Regions from separate parts of the Erythrobacter aureus genome, predicted to be linked through region 4. Evidence: predicted binding sites of a transcription regulator. Region 4 holds the regulator's gene; each other region holds the start of a gene.
What was found. Region 4 encodes LexA, which represses DNA repair genes until DNA is damaged. Its sites were predicted from a motif close to GTTCCNCNCTTGTTCT; they were not measured.
Positions count from the first base shown of each region.

Region 1: the regulator LexA is predicted to act here: its motif matches at 1,214-1,229, upstream of uvrA (excinuclease ABC subunit UvrA).
Region 2: the regulator LexA is predicted to act here: its motif matches at 1,791-1,806, upstream of recA (recombinase RecA).
Region 3: the regulator LexA is predicted to act here: its motif matches at 1,875-1,890, upstream of DVR09_RS12455 (S24 family peptidase).

Region 1 is NZ_CP031357.1:2,375,002-2,379,199, reverse strand. Features, by position in the region: gene DVR09_RS11620 (hypothetical protein) at 1-1,039, opposite strand, end outside; gene uvrA (excinuclease ABC subunit UvrA) at 1,457-4,198, shown strand, end outside.
Region 2 is NZ_CP031357.1:2,348,027-2,352,224, reverse strand. Features, by position in the region: gene DVR09_RS11470 (hybrid sensor histidine kinase/response regulator) at 1-1,735, shown strand, start outside; gene recA (recombinase RecA) at 1,884-2,948, shown strand; gene DVR09_RS11460 (glutathione S-transferase family protein) at 3,145-3,771, shown strand; gene DVR09_RS11455 (nucleotide sugar dehydrogenase) at 3,867-4,198, shown strand, end outside.
Region 3 is NZ_CP031357.1:2,536,672-2,540,869, forward strand. Features, by position in the region: partial or broken gene DVR09_RS12440 (MBL fold metallo-hydrolase) at 1-125, opposite strand, end outside; gene DVR09_RS12445 (hypothetical protein) at 246-623, shown strand; gene DVR09_RS12450 (GCN5 family acetyltransferase) at 628-1,077, opposite strand; gene DVR09_RS12455 (S24 family peptidase) at 1,122-1,763, opposite strand; gene DVR09_RS12460 (hypothetical protein) at 1,937-2,152, shown strand; gene DVR09_RS12465 (hypothetical protein) at 2,142-2,486, shown strand; gene DVR09_RS12470 (hypothetical protein) at 2,554-2,886, opposite strand; gene DVR09_RS12475 (aldehyde dehydrogenase family protein) at 2,988-4,198, opposite strand, start outside.
Region 4 is NZ_CP031357.1:2,072,090-2,076,287, forward strand. Features, by position in the region: gene DVR09_RS10145 (anthranilate synthase component II) at 1-228, shown strand, start outside; gene trpD (anthranilate phosphoribosyltransferase) at 225-1,217, shown strand; gene trpC (indole-3-glycerol phosphate synthase TrpC) at 1,219-2,004, shown strand; gene lexA (transcriptional repressor LexA) at 2,152-2,841, shown strand; gene DVR09_RS10165 (ComEC/Rec2 family competence protein) at 2,857-4,198, opposite strand, start outside.

The sequences.
Region 1 (4,198 bases), 300 kb from region 4:
TCAACCCGATCAGCAGGGCGATCGTGCCGCTCTGCATGACCTGGCCCGTGCTCATCGAACTGAAACGGAATTCGACCACCCCGGTGATAAAGAAAAGCGAGAAGACCACTGCCAGCGAACCGGTGAAAAGCAGGCGCATTCGCGGGGCAAGCCGATCTCCCTCCAGCTCGGCCAGATCGGTGAAGGCCAGCGTCACCTTGCGCGCGGCGAATGACAGCCAGGTTCCGATCATGCAGCCCGCCAGCAACAGGAACATGGCGCGAAACCGATAGACTTCGGAAGGAAACAGGGCGACATATTCGCGCGTTTCGCTGGGTTTCGCGCACATCCAGTCGAGCCGATCGCCATAGGCACCGCACAGCGTGGCGAAGAAGCCCGGGGATTTGTCGTAAAGCAGGTACAGCAGAAGAAAGATGACCGCGGCGCCGAATGCAGGCGCGCCGAGCTTGAACATGTAGTGGTTCTTGATCCGGCTCCCTTCGCGCATCAAGGTTTCATTCCGCAGCGTTTCGAGGGCGCTGTCGGCGGCCCGCAGATCGACGTTTTTCACAGTGAAAGCGAGCGTTGTCAGGCTGAACAGCCGGTCGAAGGCCTCCTTGAATCTGACCTCGCACTCTTTTTCCCAGGCATCGGTCTGGTGATCGGCCTGCGCGCCGATGATCATCCGGCGTAGCTTTTTGCCGAAACGAGCCCATCTGCTCTCCCCGTTCTCGGTCGCCGGGGCAGGGCGGTAAATCGCCTTGAGCACGCCCAGCGTCTGTTCGATCTTGCTTTTGAAGGCCAGCTCCTGCTCGTCCACGGGGGCGGGCTCTTCCCGTTCCAGATAGTTGGCACCGAAATAAATGTCCCACAGGAACAGGTCTTCATCATCGGCCGCGGGATTCTCCTTCGTGGCGTTGGGATGAAAGCGGGCTATGTCCCATCGCTCACCCAAATGGATGTCGCTCGTGCGCCAGTCGCGTTTCTTGCCATTTCCCCCGCCCGTGCCGCTTTGGGCCTGGGCGGCATCTCCCGCTTGCGGTTTGGTTTGTTCCATCATCTTCCCCCCTTCAGATGTGTTGACGGCTCGATCGAAGCGTAGGGTCGAACCGATTGATCCGAAACAGGCGGCAAACCTGTATTCGAACAGTCAATCGCCTGGCCCATGGAAGCGACACGCCGGCGAATGGGGCGCAGTGCTGTCGAACGGGCTACATTTATTGGCTACCCGGTGCTTCCACTCTTGTCGAAGCGGCATCGCTTCTATGCCATGGGTGCGATTATTCGACAATCCGCAGCAGATAGCCCGCTCGCGCTTCTCGGCGCCACACTGGTTGCCGCAGTGATTGGAACTGCGTCGGCGCTTCCTATATCCGGCATCCTGCCATTCGCATGGCTGGAACCGCGATGGTCGCTATGCGCTCCGGAAGCTGGCCGCTCTTGACTTGGTCGAACACAACAGGAACATACGCCACCCATGGCACTCACCAAAATTTCCGTCCGCGGCGCGCGGGAGCACAACCTCAAGGGCGTCGATATCGACTTGCCGCGCGATGCGCTGATCGTGATCACCGGCCTGTCGGGATCGGGCAAATCGAGCCTCGCCTTCGATACGATCTATGCCGAAGGGCAGCGGCGCTATGTCGAAAGCCTGAGCGCCTATGCGCGGCAATTCCTGGAAATGATGCAAAAGCCCGATGTCGAGCATATCGACGGGCTCAGCCCCGCGATCTCGATCGAGCAGAAGACCACCAGCCGCAACCCGCGCTCGACCGTCGCGACGGTAACCGAGATCTACGACTATATGCGCCTGCTCTGGGCGCGCGTGGGCGTGCCCTACAGCCCCGCCACCGGCCTGCCGATCCAGGCGCAGACGGTTTCCAACATGGTCGACCGGGTGATGGCGCTGCCCGAAGGCACGCGGCTCTATCTGCTTGCCCCCGTCGTGCGTGGACGCAAGGGCGAATACCGCAAGGAACTGGCCGAGTGGCAGAAGGCCGGGTTCACCCGCGTGCGCATCGACGGCGAGATGTACCCGATCGAGGAAGCGCCCGCGCTCGACAAGAAGTTCAAGCACGACATCGAGGTGGTGGTCGACCGGCTGGCGGTGAAGGAGGGCCTCGAAACGCGGCTGGCCGACAGTTTCGAAACCGCGCTCAAACTGGCCGAAGGGCTGGCTTATGTCGATCTGGCTGACGGGACTGTCACCGAGGTTATGCCTCCCCTCCCGCGGGGGAGGGCCGGGGTGGGGGTGCCACCTCGCGGGTGCCGAACACCCATCCCCAACCCTTCCCTCAAGGGAAGGGACTCAGAAAATGAAGGGCGCCGGATTGCCCGCCAATCGCATCGTCTTTTCCGAGAAGTTCTCCTGCCCGGTCTCGGGCTTCACCATCGAGGAAGTCGAACCGCGCCTGTTCTCTTTCAACGCCCCCAAGGCGCCTGCCCGACTTGCGACGGGATCGGCGAGAAGCAGTTGTTCGATCCGCAACTGGTCGTGCCGAACGAGGCGCTGTCCTTGAAGAAGGGCGCGGTGGTGCCCTGGGCGAAAAGCAACCCACCGAGCCCCTATTACATGCAGGTGCTCGCCAGCCTTGCGAAGGAATACGAGTTCAGCCTCGAGACCCCGTGGGAGGATTTCGACAAGGAAATTCGCGAGATCATCCTCTACGGCACGAAGGGCCGCGCCATACCGCTGACCTTCAAGGACGGGCGCAAAAGCTATACGGTGAAGAAGCCGTTCGAAGGCGTGATCGGCAACTTGAACCGCCGCCTGTTGCAGACCGAAAGCGCCTGGATGCGCGAGGAGCTGTCCAAATTCCAGACCGCGCAGCCATGCGAGACCTGCCACGGCAAGCGCCTCAACGAGAAGGCGCTCGCGGTGAAAATCGCGGGCACCGACATCGCCACGCCGACCAAGATGAGCGTTGCCGATGCGAAGGAGTGGTTCCTCGCGCTGCCCGACAAGCTCACCGACACGCAGCAGCAGATCGCCAAGGCCATCCTCAAGGAAATCAACGAGCGGCTGGGCTTTCTCGACAATGTCGGGCTCGACTATCTCAACCTCGACCGCACTTCGGGCACATTGTCCGGCGGGGAGAGCCAGCGCATCCGCCTCGCCAGTCAGATCGGCTCGGGCCTGTCGGGCGTGCTCTACGTGCTCGACGAACCCAGCATCGGCCTCCATCAGCGCGACAACGACCGGCTGCTCGAAACGCTCAAGCGGCTGCGCGATCTCGGCAATACGGTGATCGTGGTCGAGCATGACGAGGACGCGATCCGCGCCGCCGACCATGTGGTCGATCTCGGCCCGGGCGCTGGCGTCCACGGGGGCGAGGTGGTGGCGCAAGGCACGCTCAAACAGGTGCTCAAGGCGAAGAAATCGCTTACCGCAGACTATCTCACCGGCCGCCGCCAGATCGAGGTTCCGGCCAAGCGCCGCAAGGGCAATGGCCACCAGCTCACCGTCCACGGCGCGCGGGCGAACAATCTCGACAACGTCACCGCCTCCATCCCGCTCGGCACCTTCACCTGCATCACCGGCGTATCGGGTTCGGGCAAGTCCAGCTTCACCATCGACACGCTCTATGCCGCCGCCGCACGCACGCTCAACGGGGCACGCGTGGTCGCGGGCGCGCACGACAAGGTCACCGGCCTCGAATATTGCGACAAGGTGATCGAGATCGACCAGTCGCCCATCGGCCGCACCCCGCGCTCCAACCCGGCGACCTATACCGGCGCCTTCACCCAGATCCGCGACTGGTTCGCCGGCCTGCCGGAAGCGCAGGCGCGCGGCTACAAGCCGGGCCGCTTCAGCTTCAACGTCAAGGGCGGCCGCTGCGAGGCGTGCCAGGGCGACGGGCTGATCAAGATCGAGATGCACTTCCTGCCCGACGTCTACGTGACCTGCGAGGAATGCGGCGGCAAGCGCTACAACCGCGAAACGCTGGAGGTGAAGTTCAAGGGCCACTCCATCGCCGACGTGCTCGACATGACGATCGAGGATGCGGAAGGCTTCTTCAAGGCCGTCCCCCCGATCCGCGACAAGATGCATATGCTGAACGAGGTGGGGCTGGGCTACGTCAAGGTCGGTCAGCAGGCGACCACGCTATCGGGCGGCGAGGCGCAGCGCGTGAAGCTGGCCAAGGAACTGTCGAAGCGCAGCACCGGCCAGACGCTCTACATCCTCGACGAGCCCACCACGGGCCTCCATTTCGAGGAT
Region 2 (4,198 bases), 280 kb from region 4:
CGACCGCATCTATTTCGCGCGCGAAGGCCAGCAGGGATCGCCCCAGACGCTGGTCCATGTACCGCTCGATGTGGCGGCGGACGGCAGGTTGAGCGATGCCGATCAGGCGCCGTCCATGATGTTGCTTGTCGACAGCACCGTGGGGATCGGCGGGGGTTGGGAAAATAACGGCAAAGCCGCGGTTCCGCAACTCGAAGCCTTGCTTTCCGCATTGCCGCTGGGTCTTGCCCTGACAGATCGCGACAGCCGTTTCCTGTTCGCCAACAAAGCTTTCCTGCGCGCGGTCGAGCGCGAGAGCCAAGGACTACCGCAATTCCCGTCCGATCTGGTCGTGCGCGAGGACAAGGCCGCGATGGCCGATACCGTCCGCCGCTTTGCCAAGGGGGCGACATCCAGCGGCGACATGGCCGTGCGACTAGCCAACGACAAGGAAGAGCCGGTGTCGATCGGCCTTGCCGGTGTGCGCGGGCTGGGCGATGCGGCGGTTTTGCTCTCCATTTCCGATTCCTCCGAGGAAAAGCGCCTGCGCCGCCAGGTCGCCCAAGCCACCAAGATGCAGGCGGTGGGGCAATTGGCGGGGGGCGTCGCGCATGATTTCAACAATGTGCTGACGGCGATCATCGGCTATTGCGACCTGATGCTGTTGCGTCACACGCCGGGCGACAGCGACTATGACGATATCCAGCAGATCCGGGCCAATTCGAACCGTGCGGCCAGCCTGACACGCCAATTGCTCGCTTTCAGCCGTCAGCAGACGCTGCGCCCGGTCGTGCTGCAACTGCCCGATGTCGTCAGCGAGGTCAGCCAGCTCCTGAAACGCCTGATGGGTGAGAAGATCGAGTTTTCAGTCCGTCACGACCGCGAACTGGGCTCGGTGCGGGCCGATCCGCAGCAGCTCGAGCAGGTCATCATCAATCTTGCCGTCAACGCGCGCGATGCCATGCAGGCCAATGCTCACAAGCGTGGCAAGCAGGACTGGAAGGGTCGGCTCACCCTCGCCACACGCCGCGTATCGGCGCGGGATGTGCGCAAGATGGGCATCGATATCATGCCCGCCGACGATTACACCGTGCTGATCGTGCAGGATACGGGCGGGGGTATTCCCGAAGAGCATCTCAACAAGATCTTCGAGCCCTTTTTTACGACCAAGGAGCAGGGCAAGGGAACCGGGCTGGGCCTGTCGACAGTCTATGGCATCGTCAAGCAGTCCAACGGGTTCATATTTGCCGACAACGTGCAGGGGCCTGACGGCGCTCCCATAGGTGCGCGGTTCACCATGTATTTGCCCGTGCACAAGGGCGAAATGCCCGCCGATATGACCACGGAGGAGCCCGAGGAGCCCAAGGCCACCGAATGGTCCGCCGGCGGCAAGCTGCTGCTCGTGGAGGACGAAGACATGGTTCGCGCCGTGGCAGAGCGGGCGCTGGTCCGCGCCGGCTACACCGTCACCACGGTGACGGATGGCGAAGAAGGGCTGGCCGAGGTGGCCAACGGTTCGACCGAGTTCGATCTCATCGTTTCCGATGTCGTCATGCCGGTGATGGATGGACCGGCAATGGCGCGCGCCATTCGTAGGGTGAAGCCGGACATCCCCATTCTGTTCATGTCGGGCTATGCCGAAGAGCAGCTTCGCAACGATATCGACATCGACAATATGCACTTCATTCCCAAACCTTTCAGCGTCCAGCAGATCAATTCCAAGGTCGCCGAGGTATTGAGCGAACAGCGCGACTGAGCCAGCCACAGCGCGGAAATCGACGGCGAGGGAGGGGCTTGCCGAAAATATTTTCGTTCCCCTCTTGTTCTATGAGAACGAACCGGGTACACCGCTTGCCAGTTGAAGAGTCGGGATGCGGCTCTGGCCAAGTGCAGGAGGTAATGTCATGGCGGCAAGTCTGAAGCTCGTAGAGGACAAGAAAGTGGACGCAGACCGCCAGAAGGCATTGGACGCCGCGCTCGCACAGATCGATCGTGCGTTCGGCAAGGGTTCGGCGATGAAGCTGGGCCAGAAGGAAACCATGCAGGTAGAGGCGATTTCCACCGGGTCGCTCGGCCTGGATATCGCACTGGGCGTGGGCGGTCTGCCCAAAGGGCGCGTGATTGAAATTTATGGTCCGGAAAGCTCGGGCAAGACCACGCTGGCGCTTCATGTGCTGGCCGAAGCGCAAAAGGCGGGCGGCACGGTCGCTTTCGTCGACGCCGAGCATGCGCTCGATCCGGTCTATGCCCGGAAGCTGGGTGTCGATATCGACGAACTGATTGTGTCGCAGCCCGATACGGGCGAACAGGCGCTGGAAATAACCGATACGCTGGTCCGCTCCAACGCGATCGATGTGCTGGTGGTAGATTCGGTTGCGGCTCTCGTGCCGCGCGCCGAAATCGAAGGCGAGATGGGCGACAGTCATGTCGGCCTCCAGGCCCGCTTGATGTCGCAGTCGCTGCGCAAGCTGACCGGCTCGATCAACCGTTCCAAGTGCATGGTGATTTTCATCAACCAGCTCCGCATGAAAATCGGCGTTATGTATGGCAATCCCGAAACAACCACCGGGGGCAACGCGCTCAAATTCTATGCCTCGGTTCGTCTGGACATCCGCCGCACTGGGCAGATCAAGGATCGTGACGAGGTGATCGGCAATTCGACCCGCGTGAAAGTGGTCAAGAACAAGGTCGCCCCGCCGTTCAAGCAGGTCGAGTTCGACATCATGTATGGCGAGGGCATTTCGAAGATCGGCGAAATCCTCGACCTCGGCGTCAAGGCGGGCGTGGTCGAGAAATCGGGCAGCTGGTTCAGCTATGACAGCGTCCGCATCGGCCAGGGGCGCGAAAACGCCAAGAAGTTCCTCAAGGAAAACCCCGAGATGTGTGCCAAGTTGGAAGCCGCCATTCGCGGCCGCACCGACGAGGTCGCCGAAGAGATGATGACCGGCCCGGACGCGGACGAGGACTGACCTCTCTTCAAGCGGGAGCGCGTCGGCCCCGATCCCCCGGGGCGGCGCGGAAGCTGGACTGTCCCCCGGCGCTCCCGAACAAACGGAAAGCCGGTGCGCGCCTCCTCTTGGCCGCACCGGCTTTTCCGTTTCCGGCATGGTCGAGGCTGCTCCGCGCAGATAGGGTGCGGGCGAATCGCAAGAGAGGGCCTGCCACATGACCATCACCGTCCACCACCTCAACGACAGCCGTTCGCAGCGTATCCTCTGGCTGCTCGAGGAATTGGGGGCCGCGTACGATATCATGCACTATCAGCGCGACGCACAAACCAATCTGGCTCCGCCCGAACTCAAGCAGACCCATCCGCTCGGCAAGTCGCCGCTGATCGAGGACGATGGCGTATGCGTGGCGGAAAGCGGGGCGATCATTCAGTATCTGTGCAAGCGCCATGGCGGCGAGGACTGGCTCCCCGCGCCGGACGGCGAGGACCACATCCGCCATCTGGAATGGATGCAGTTCGGCGAAAGCAGTTTCTTCGTCCCCGTCATGCTCAAGATCTATGCCGGGCATCTCGGTGATGCGGCCGCCCCGATAATGCCCCGCATCGAGGAACAGCTCGCCGCGCACATCCAGTTCGCCGAGGACAAGATCTCCGACGATCTGCATTTCGTCGGTGCCGACTGGTCGGCGGCCGATGTGATGATGAGCTTCCCGGCCGAAATCGCGGTGATGCAGGGCTATGCGGAAAAGGCCCCGAAGCTGGCGAAATTCGTCGAAGCGATCCACGCCCGGCCTGCCTGGCAGCGCGCGCGTGAACGCGGCGGTGCCTATTTCATATGGTGAGAGGATCGGAGCAAGGCTTGCATTCGTCTCCGCCACCCCACAGAAGGCCCGCGCTGCCGCGTCTCGCGGCTGGATGCTGATTGACGGGTGGTTCGATGAAGATCGCGGTTTTCGGGCTCGGCTATGTCGGCCTTTCCAATGCCATCATGCTGGCGCAGCACAATACGGTAGTCGGATGTGACGTTTCTACCGAGCGCGTCGCGATGCTGGCCAAGCGGACCTCGCCGATCCAGGACGAGCTGGTCGAGGAATATCTCCGCCGGGAGGATCTCGACCTGTCCTTCACCACCGATGCCTCCGCTGCGATCGAGGGCGCGGAATTCGTGGTCGCCGCCGTGCCGACCAATTACGACGTCGAAACCAATTTCTTCGACACGAGCGCGGTCGATGCGGTGATCGAACAGGTCTTGGTCGGGAGTGAACGCGC
Region 3 (4,198 bases), 460 kb from region 4:
GACCGCGGCTTTCAGCTTGTCGAGATCGCCGCCCGGGTCGACCAGTGCCCCTTGTTGGTCGCGGTGCACCAGATCAAGGAACAATTCTGCTGCAACGGGGTCACAGGCACGATTCCGGCTTTCATCGGCGGTGCGGCGGGAGTTTGTTTGCTGTTTTCCATTGCCGGGGAAAATGGTCGGCTTCGTCATCGAAAACAAGCCGCATCTGCGGCATAATGGCGCGATACGCGCGAAGGAGCGAACGGATGAGACATATCGCAGCCATTCTTGCAGCCTCGCTGCCGCTGACGGCTTGCCAGACCTACGATACCCAGCCCGACCCCGCGCCGGATGCCGTGGCGGTTGTGCCCAGCGAAGATGCGGCGCCGACCTATGTCATTGCGATATGCGGGGAATGCCATGCGGTGCAGGACAATGCCGTTTCGCCCAACCCGCAGGCGCCCGGCTTCGCCGACATTGCCAACAGCCCGGGCCTGACGCGCGACACCCTTGTCACCTTCCTTGCAGACGCGCACAATTATCCGATGCAGATGGATGTCGACCTGGTCGAAGAGGATATCGAGGTGATCGCCGATTACATGCTGACCTTGCAGTCTGAAGATTATGTAAGACGGCCGGGGTAAGGTTTCAGTCAACCTCACCGCGTAGGATTTCCAGCCTGTTGGGCGGCGCGTCTGCGCTGAGGAAGTCGGGGATGGTGTTTGCGGTCCTGCGCGAGCGGCTAAGCCACTCGACTTTCCACTCGGTGATACGCTCTTGCGTCACATGCTCGAAAACACCCGGCCGGGGCTCGTTGATGTGCTCGCGCTGGAGCACCAGAGCTAGCGGCCTCTCGGTGCCTTCCCGAGACTCCGAAAAGGCCAGCGCGTCCGGATAGCTATCGAATGCGTAATAGTAGTCGCTGCCATCGCACTCATCGGGCGCACCGCGTTCAGGGTGCGACCACACCCGATACTCGAGCACTTCGTCCCAAACGTAACCGCCGCCCGACTTCGTCAAGGCGGGATAGGAACCGACCTTGGCCGCATCGAGAGCCGGTGGATATGCCGGAGTTACGTCATTATCGGTCTCCCCCACGACGCTCCACCGAAACTACCCGACCACTTTCCCGATCAGCTTCATCATACTCGTCCCCCCTTCCACACCACACGGCCGATCACCTCTACCTCGTCGCGGTCTAGCTCGATCGGGGCGTAGCTTTCATTGGCGCTGATGAGGGTGATGCGGCCCGGGGCGCTGGCCTGGACCTGCTTGACGTGCAGTGCATCCCCGATGCGGACCACATGGATGCCCTCGCCCGAACGCTTGTTGCGGTCGACGAAGATCTCGTCGCCGCTGCGCAGGGTCGGTTCCATGCTGTCGCCCTCCACCCGGATCGCGGTGAGATCGGCGCCTTCCAGGCCCATTTCGCGCAACCAACGGCGGCTGAAGCGGTAGCTGTCGAAAGAAATTTCCTCTGCCGAGAAGGCTCCCGGCCCGGCCGAAGCGTCGAGCGGCAAGCGCGGCACGGCAATGAAATCGTCCGCATCGCGCGGACGCGCATGGTCGGGATCGGCCCCCAGCTCGACTTCGCTCACGCCGAAGAATTCGGCCAGGCGGCGACGGTCGGCCTCCTCCAGTTTGCGAGGGCTGCCCTTGCGGACGAATTGTTGCAAATAGCTGGGATTGCGGCCCAGCATGGCGGATAAAGAAGCAAGGCTCGTACGCCCGGCCTCGGCCAGCTCGACCAGCCGAGCGCGCTCGGGCGTCATGACGTCACCCATATCGACACCTCCTCCCACTCCATCCGAACGCTGCCGAAAGGACGCTGAAGCCCAGCATGCGAGAAAATTCCTATAGCATAGGATTTTTCCTAGACAAGTAGGACTTCGATTGGAACATAAACGGAACAAATACGGCGAATCGCCACTTTCGGCCATCATTAGGGGAGCCCGACATGCTGATCCGTTCCATCGAGAAATTTCTCCGCCAGCACGAGATGGCGGCAACGAAGTTCGGCCGCCTTGCCGCGCACGATCCGCGCTTCGTGCTCGACCTGCGCATGGGCCGTGAACCGCGCGACCGGACCGAGCAGCGTATCCAGGGGTTCATGGCTGGATACGCTGCTGCGCGCGAGGTCGTTCGCGAACAGGAGACCGCGCATGTCGGATGAAGCAGCCCCGCCGCGCACACGCCGCACTGCCGCCGATCGCCTGCGCGCCGCGCTGGCCGACCTGCACCAGCATCGTGGACAGGTCCTCACGCATACCGAGAAGGCGTGGGCGAGCATCACCTTTGCCGGCACGCGCCATAGCCTCGCAATCCTGTTCGCGGGCGACGAGGCGGTGGAGGCAGGAGAGCAATTCGTCGCTGCCCTGCCCGATCACGAATTCGCCATCCCCGGGCAGCTCGTGGCCGATGCAGGCGTTATCGAAGTCGAACATCGCCTGACACCCGAACCGCGGCTGCTGGTCCAGTGCGAACTGCTGCTGCTGGAAGAGGGGTGAGGCGAGCGTTGCAGCCGTCTGTTTGTGGAGCTTCCAGCTTCACACAGGAATGGCGGCAATTGGATGGTTAGCTGACGTTGCTACGGTAGAACTTCCATCGCTTGAAGGCTTGCCAGACGGCGCTGCTGATCAGCACGATAGACAGGACAAACCCGCCAGCGAAGATCGAAATTCCACCCATCAGCAACATCATAAGAAGCAGATCGCCCTCTATCGCTGCGGGTTCGGGGAGCAAACTGAATACGACGAACAAGGTAGCCGCTGACCCTAGAAACGCAGCAATACCAAATCCGAAACGGGTCCTTGGTTCAACCATGCGCAACTCTTCGCGAACCCATGAGATCGCAAGAAGTAATGGCAAGAGAAACGCCATCATCAAAGCTGATTCAACTGCACCCATGCAACCCTAGTAGATCACATCGGCAAACGTCCGCAATGTCGTCGGTAACGGGACTACCGCTTTCAGGCGGCCAAAGCGAAACACTGCCCTCCCCGCCCCAATCACCCCCGCCGGATAACGAGGTTCCGGATTTCGGTCATGTCCTCCATCGCGAAGCGGATGCCCTCTCGGCCGAGCCCGGAATCCTTCACCCCGCCATAGGGCATGTTGTCGACCCGGTAGCTGGGGACGTCGTTGATCACCACGCCGCCGACCTGGAGCCGGTCCCAGGCGTCGAACATCTTGAACAGGTCACGCGTGAAAATGCCCGCCTGCAAGCCGAAAGTGGAACGGTTCACTTCGGCGAGCGCCTCGTCGAAGTCGGAGAATTTCTGCAGGATCGCGAGCGGGCCGAAGGCTTCTTCGTTCAGTGCCTTGGCATCCTTGTTCACGCCTTCGAGCAAGGTCGCCTCGAGCATGTTGCCCTCTCGCCCGCCGCCGGTGAGCAGGCTCGCCCCGCCCTCGACCGCCTCGTCGATCCAGCCCTTGAGGCGGCGCGCCTCGCCCTCGGAGATCATCGGGCCGATGAAGGTATCGCGGTCCTTGGGATCGCCTGCGATCAGCGACTTGGTCTTCTCGATCAGCATGTCCTTGAACCGATCATAGACATCCTCGTGAATCAGGATGCGCTGCACGCCGATGCAGCTCTGCCCGCTTTGATAGAAGGCGCCGAAGATAATCCGTTCGAGCGCATCGTCCAGATCGGCATCGTGGTCGACGATCACCGCGGCATTGCCGCCGAGTTCGAGCACGACCTTTTTCTTGCCGCAGCGCGCTTTCAAATCCCAGCCGACTCGGGGCGAGCCAGTGAAGCTCAGCAGTTTCAATCGTTCGTCCACCGTGAACAGGCCGGCCCCGTCGCGGCTGGCGGGCAGGATCGAGAAAGCGCCTTCGGGAAGGTCGGTTTCAGCCAAAATCTCGCCGATGATGAGTGCGCCGAGCGGCGTTTTGCTCGCGGGCTTCATCACGAAAGGGCAGCCGACCGCGATCGCGGGCGCGACCTTGTGCGCGGCGAGATTGAGCGGGAAGTTGAACGGCGAAATGAAGCTGCACGGCCCGATCGGATAGCGCTTCCAGATCGACTGATAGCCCCTCGCGCGCTGCGAGATATCGAGCGGCATGACCTCGCCATACAGGCGGGTCGACTCCTCGGCGGCGATCTGGAAGGTGTCGATCAGCCGCGTGACCTCGCCTTCGGAATCGTTGATCGGCTTGCCCGCCTCGACGCACAGGGCGTAGGCCAGCTCATCGAACCGTTCGCGAAACCGCGTGA
Region 4 (4,198 bases):
ACGCGCTATCACTCGCTCGTGGTCGAGGACATTCCCGACTGCCTGGAGATCAACGCCACCAGCGAAACACCGGGTCTCGACGGCAGCAGCGTGATGGGCTTCCGCCATTGCGAACTGCCGATTCACGGCGTTCAGTTCCACCCCGAAAGCATTGTCACCGAACACGGCCACGCACTGCTTGCCAACTTCCTCGAAATCTGCGGTATCGCCGCCAAGGCCCCGGCATGAAACGACTTCCCGATGCAAAGCAGCACCTTGGCGAGAAGGAGGCGGAAGAGGTCTTCGGCTGGATTCTCGATGGCGAGACGTCCGACGAGGACGTCGCCCGTTTTCTCGTGGACATGTCGGCGCGCAGTGAAACGTCCGAGGAAATCGCTGGGGCTGCCCGTGCGCTCCGGACCCGGCTGATTCCGGTCGAAGCTCCCGAAGGGACCGTCGATTGCTGCGGTACCGGGGGCGATGGGCATCACACGCTCAACGTCTCGACAGCGGTGAGCCTGGTCGTCGCGGCATGCGGTGTCCCGGTGGCAAAGCACGGCAATCGCGCGGCGAGCAGCAAATCGGGCGCGGCGGATACACTCGAAGTGCTTGGCCTCGACATGGAAGCTGCGGGGAAAAGCGCCGAGAAGACCTTGGCGGAACTCGGAATTTGTTTCCTCTTCGCCAAAAACCACCACCCTGCGATGGGGCGCATTCAACCCATTCGCCAGAAGCTCGGTGTGCGGACCATTTTCAATTTGATGGGTCCCTTGTCGAACCCCGCCGGGGTACGGCGGCAACTGATCGGCATCGCCCGCCCCGCCTATGTCCCTATCTATGCCGCCGCCAAGGCCAAGCTGGGGACCGAGCGGACCTTCATTGCCTCGGGCGACGAAGGCCTTGACGAACTGAGCCTGGCGGGCGGAAACGAACTGGCCGACGTGACGGGCAACGATTTCGAGATGCGCCGCGTCGTCGCCGTGCAGGCCAACCTGCCCCATTCACCCGTCGAAGCGATCCGCGGGGGCGAACCGGAGCATAACGCACGGGCGTTGGAGGCTCTTCTGTCGGGGACCCCCGGCCCCTATCGCGACGCCGTGTTGTTCAATGCCGCCGCGACGCTCATCGTCGCCGGGCGCACCGACGACTGGACCGAGGGCGCGGAAATCGCCGCCGAAGCGCTGGATTCGCGCAAGGCCAAGACGCTGCTCGAAAAATGGATCGCGATGGCCATCTGACATGAACAAGCTCGAAGAGATTTGCGCAACCAAGCGCGAGGAAGTCGCCGCGCGCAAGCGAGCCCGTTCGCGCGCCGATCTCGACGCGGCGGCGCTTGAACAATCGGCACCCCGTGGCTTCCGCTCGGCGCTGGCACGCGCGCAGCAGAGCGGTTTCGGCCTGATTGCCGAAATCAAGAAAGCATCACCCTCCAAAGGCCTAATCCGAAAGGATTTTCGGCCCGCCGAGCATGCGCGCGCCTATGCTGCGGGCGGAGCTGCCTGCCTGTCGGTGCTGACCGACGCCCCCTACTTTCAGGGTCACGAGGATTACCTCGTCGAAGCGCGCACAGCCTGCCCCCTTCCGGTCCTGCGCAAGGACTTCTTGGTCGATACGTGGCAAGTCGCCGAAGCACGCGCGATCGGTGCCGATGCGATTTTGATTATCGTCGCTGCGCTCGACGATAGTGCCATGCATGAAATCGAAGCAGCGGCATTCGATTACGGAATGGATGTGTTGGTCGAAGTCCACGATAGCGTCGAAATGGACCGCGCCGCCCGGCTGAAATCGCGCTTGATCGGTGTGAACAACCGCGACCTCAAGACCTTCGATACCGATCTTGCGACAACCGAAACGCTCGCCGCCCACGCCCCGGACGGCGCCCTGTTGGTCGGCGAGAGCGGGATCTCGATCCATTCCGATTGCGCCCGCCTCGCTCGTTCTGGCGTGCGCAGCTTCCTTGTCGGAGAAAGCCTGATGCGGCAGCCCGATGTCGAAGCGGCAACCCGCACCCTGCTTGGCGGCTGAAAGAGCGGGAGAGGAGCAAAGCGGGAACACCTGTTCCAGCGCAACTTGCTCCAAACCGGGGCTATTGCTTGACTTGTGGAAAGGGGTTGCTTACTTGTTCCGCATTCGTTCACGCGTTTGTGAACAGGCGACACGGGAGTTCGCACCATGCTGACCGCCAAGCAGCACGAATTGATCCGCTTCATCCAGCAAAAGCTGGAGGACACTGGTATTTCCCCCAGCTTCGAGGAAATGAAAGAGGCATTGGACCTCAAGAGCAAGTCGGGCGTCCACCGGCTTATCTCCGCGCTGGAAGAACGCGGTTTCATTCGTCGGCTGCCCAATCGGGCGCGGGCGCTCGAGGTTGTCAAACTGCCGGAAGACGCGGTTATGGGTTCTCCCAAGCCTGCTCCCGCGAACGATGCGGTCTCCACGGCGCTGACCGCGAAGGCGGGCGCTCCCGAGCCGGCCAACGATATTATCGACGTTCCGCTGCACGGCCGCATCGCCGCCGGCGCTCCGATCGAAGCGATCGAAGGCCAGTCGAGCATGCCGGTGCCTGCCGCGCTGCTCGGCCCTGGCGAACATTATGCGCTGGAAGTCTCGGGCGATTCGATGGTCGAGGCCGGTATTTTCGACGGCGATTTCGCGCTGATCAAACGCACCGACAATGCGCGTGACGGAGAGATCGTAGTCGCGCTGGTCGATAATGAGGAGGCCACGCTCAAATATCTGCGCCGCGATGCAGGTCGTGTCCGGCTCGATCCGGCCAATAGCGCTTATGAGGCGCAGATGTACGAACCACATCGGGTCCAGGTACAGGGTAAGCTGGCGGGGCTCTTGCGGCGCTACCACTGATGAACGCATTGGCGACTAGCGGACGGAAGCCCGCCACCAGCCATGTTCACCCTGGTCCTGCGCGACCGTCGCGACCTCCCGGGAAGAAAGATAAATCGCCGTCCCTCCTTCCCTCTGGAGGAAGAGGCGGTCTATCTTCAGCCATCGTGGGCGGCAGCTCCGTGGCAAATAGCGTTCGGCGATAACGATATCCGCTCTCTGGCAAGCCGCGGCCAGTGCGCGCTCCGCGACGAGGTCCCGGTTGCGCGCGACGAGGATCGTCCAGTTGCGAGGTTCTTGCTTAGGGGGCCCTCGCTTTACGGTCAGCGTGCAGAATTCCGCACTGCATCGGGCGTGAGGCCACTGGACCAGCGGTATCGGCTCCAGGTCACTTCCGGAAAGCTCAAGCAGATTCTGTCGTGCGTAGTTCGTCTTGCCATCGCGCAGGACCAGCACGTGTTCGGCCTCGTTCGCCACGCCGATATCCCGCCCATCGCGCGTGACGAGAATATCGGGCGCGGGTGCCGAAATCATAAGGAAGGCGGCCACCGCAACCGGCGCCAGTCCCCACAGGCGAACCCTGCCCTGCCATAGTGCCAACCACAACGCGCCGGCGAGATATAGGGTCAAAGTGCTCAACCCGATACGCGGAGCCAGTTTCACCGCGCCGGGCTGCTCCGAGAAGAAATGGGCAATGGCGAGCAGGAGATCGAGCGAATGTCCGACCAGCCACCATGCGGGGGCGCCCGCCCCGACAATATCCAGCAAGAGAGCCAATGCCACGAGGGGCATGGAAACGAATGTCACCAGAGGGATCGCGATCAGGTTTGCTGCCGCGCCATAGACCCCCGCCCGGTGGAAGTGGAACAGGACTATCGGCATGAGCGCAAGCTCGATCACGAGGCCGGTCAGGAATAGCGCCGATGCGCGCCGAGCGAGGCGGCGCAACCAGCTTTCTTCACGCGGTGCAAGGAAGTGGCGGATTGCCGGAACGTTGTGGAGGGAAACGATGGCGATAACCGCGGCGAAGCTCATCTGAAAGCTCGGTCCCACCAGCGATTCGGGCCATAGTGCGAGAACGGCGCCTGCCGCCACCGCCACCATCCGCATCGAAAGCGGTTCTCGCCCGAGCGCCAGCGCAACCAGGACGAGCAATGCCCCAATACAGCTCCGAACCGTCGGAACTTCGGCACCGGTCAGCAGCGTGTAACCAATGCCGGCAAGGGCAGCCGTACCGGCTGCCAGCAGCGGCAGCCGCACGCGCAAGGTCAGCCAGGGCCAAAGGGCGAGCAGTTTGAGAGCCAGCAGATAGGTTGCCGCAATGATCGCGCTGACATGCAACCCGCTGATCGAAAGCAGATGCGTCAGCCCGGCATCG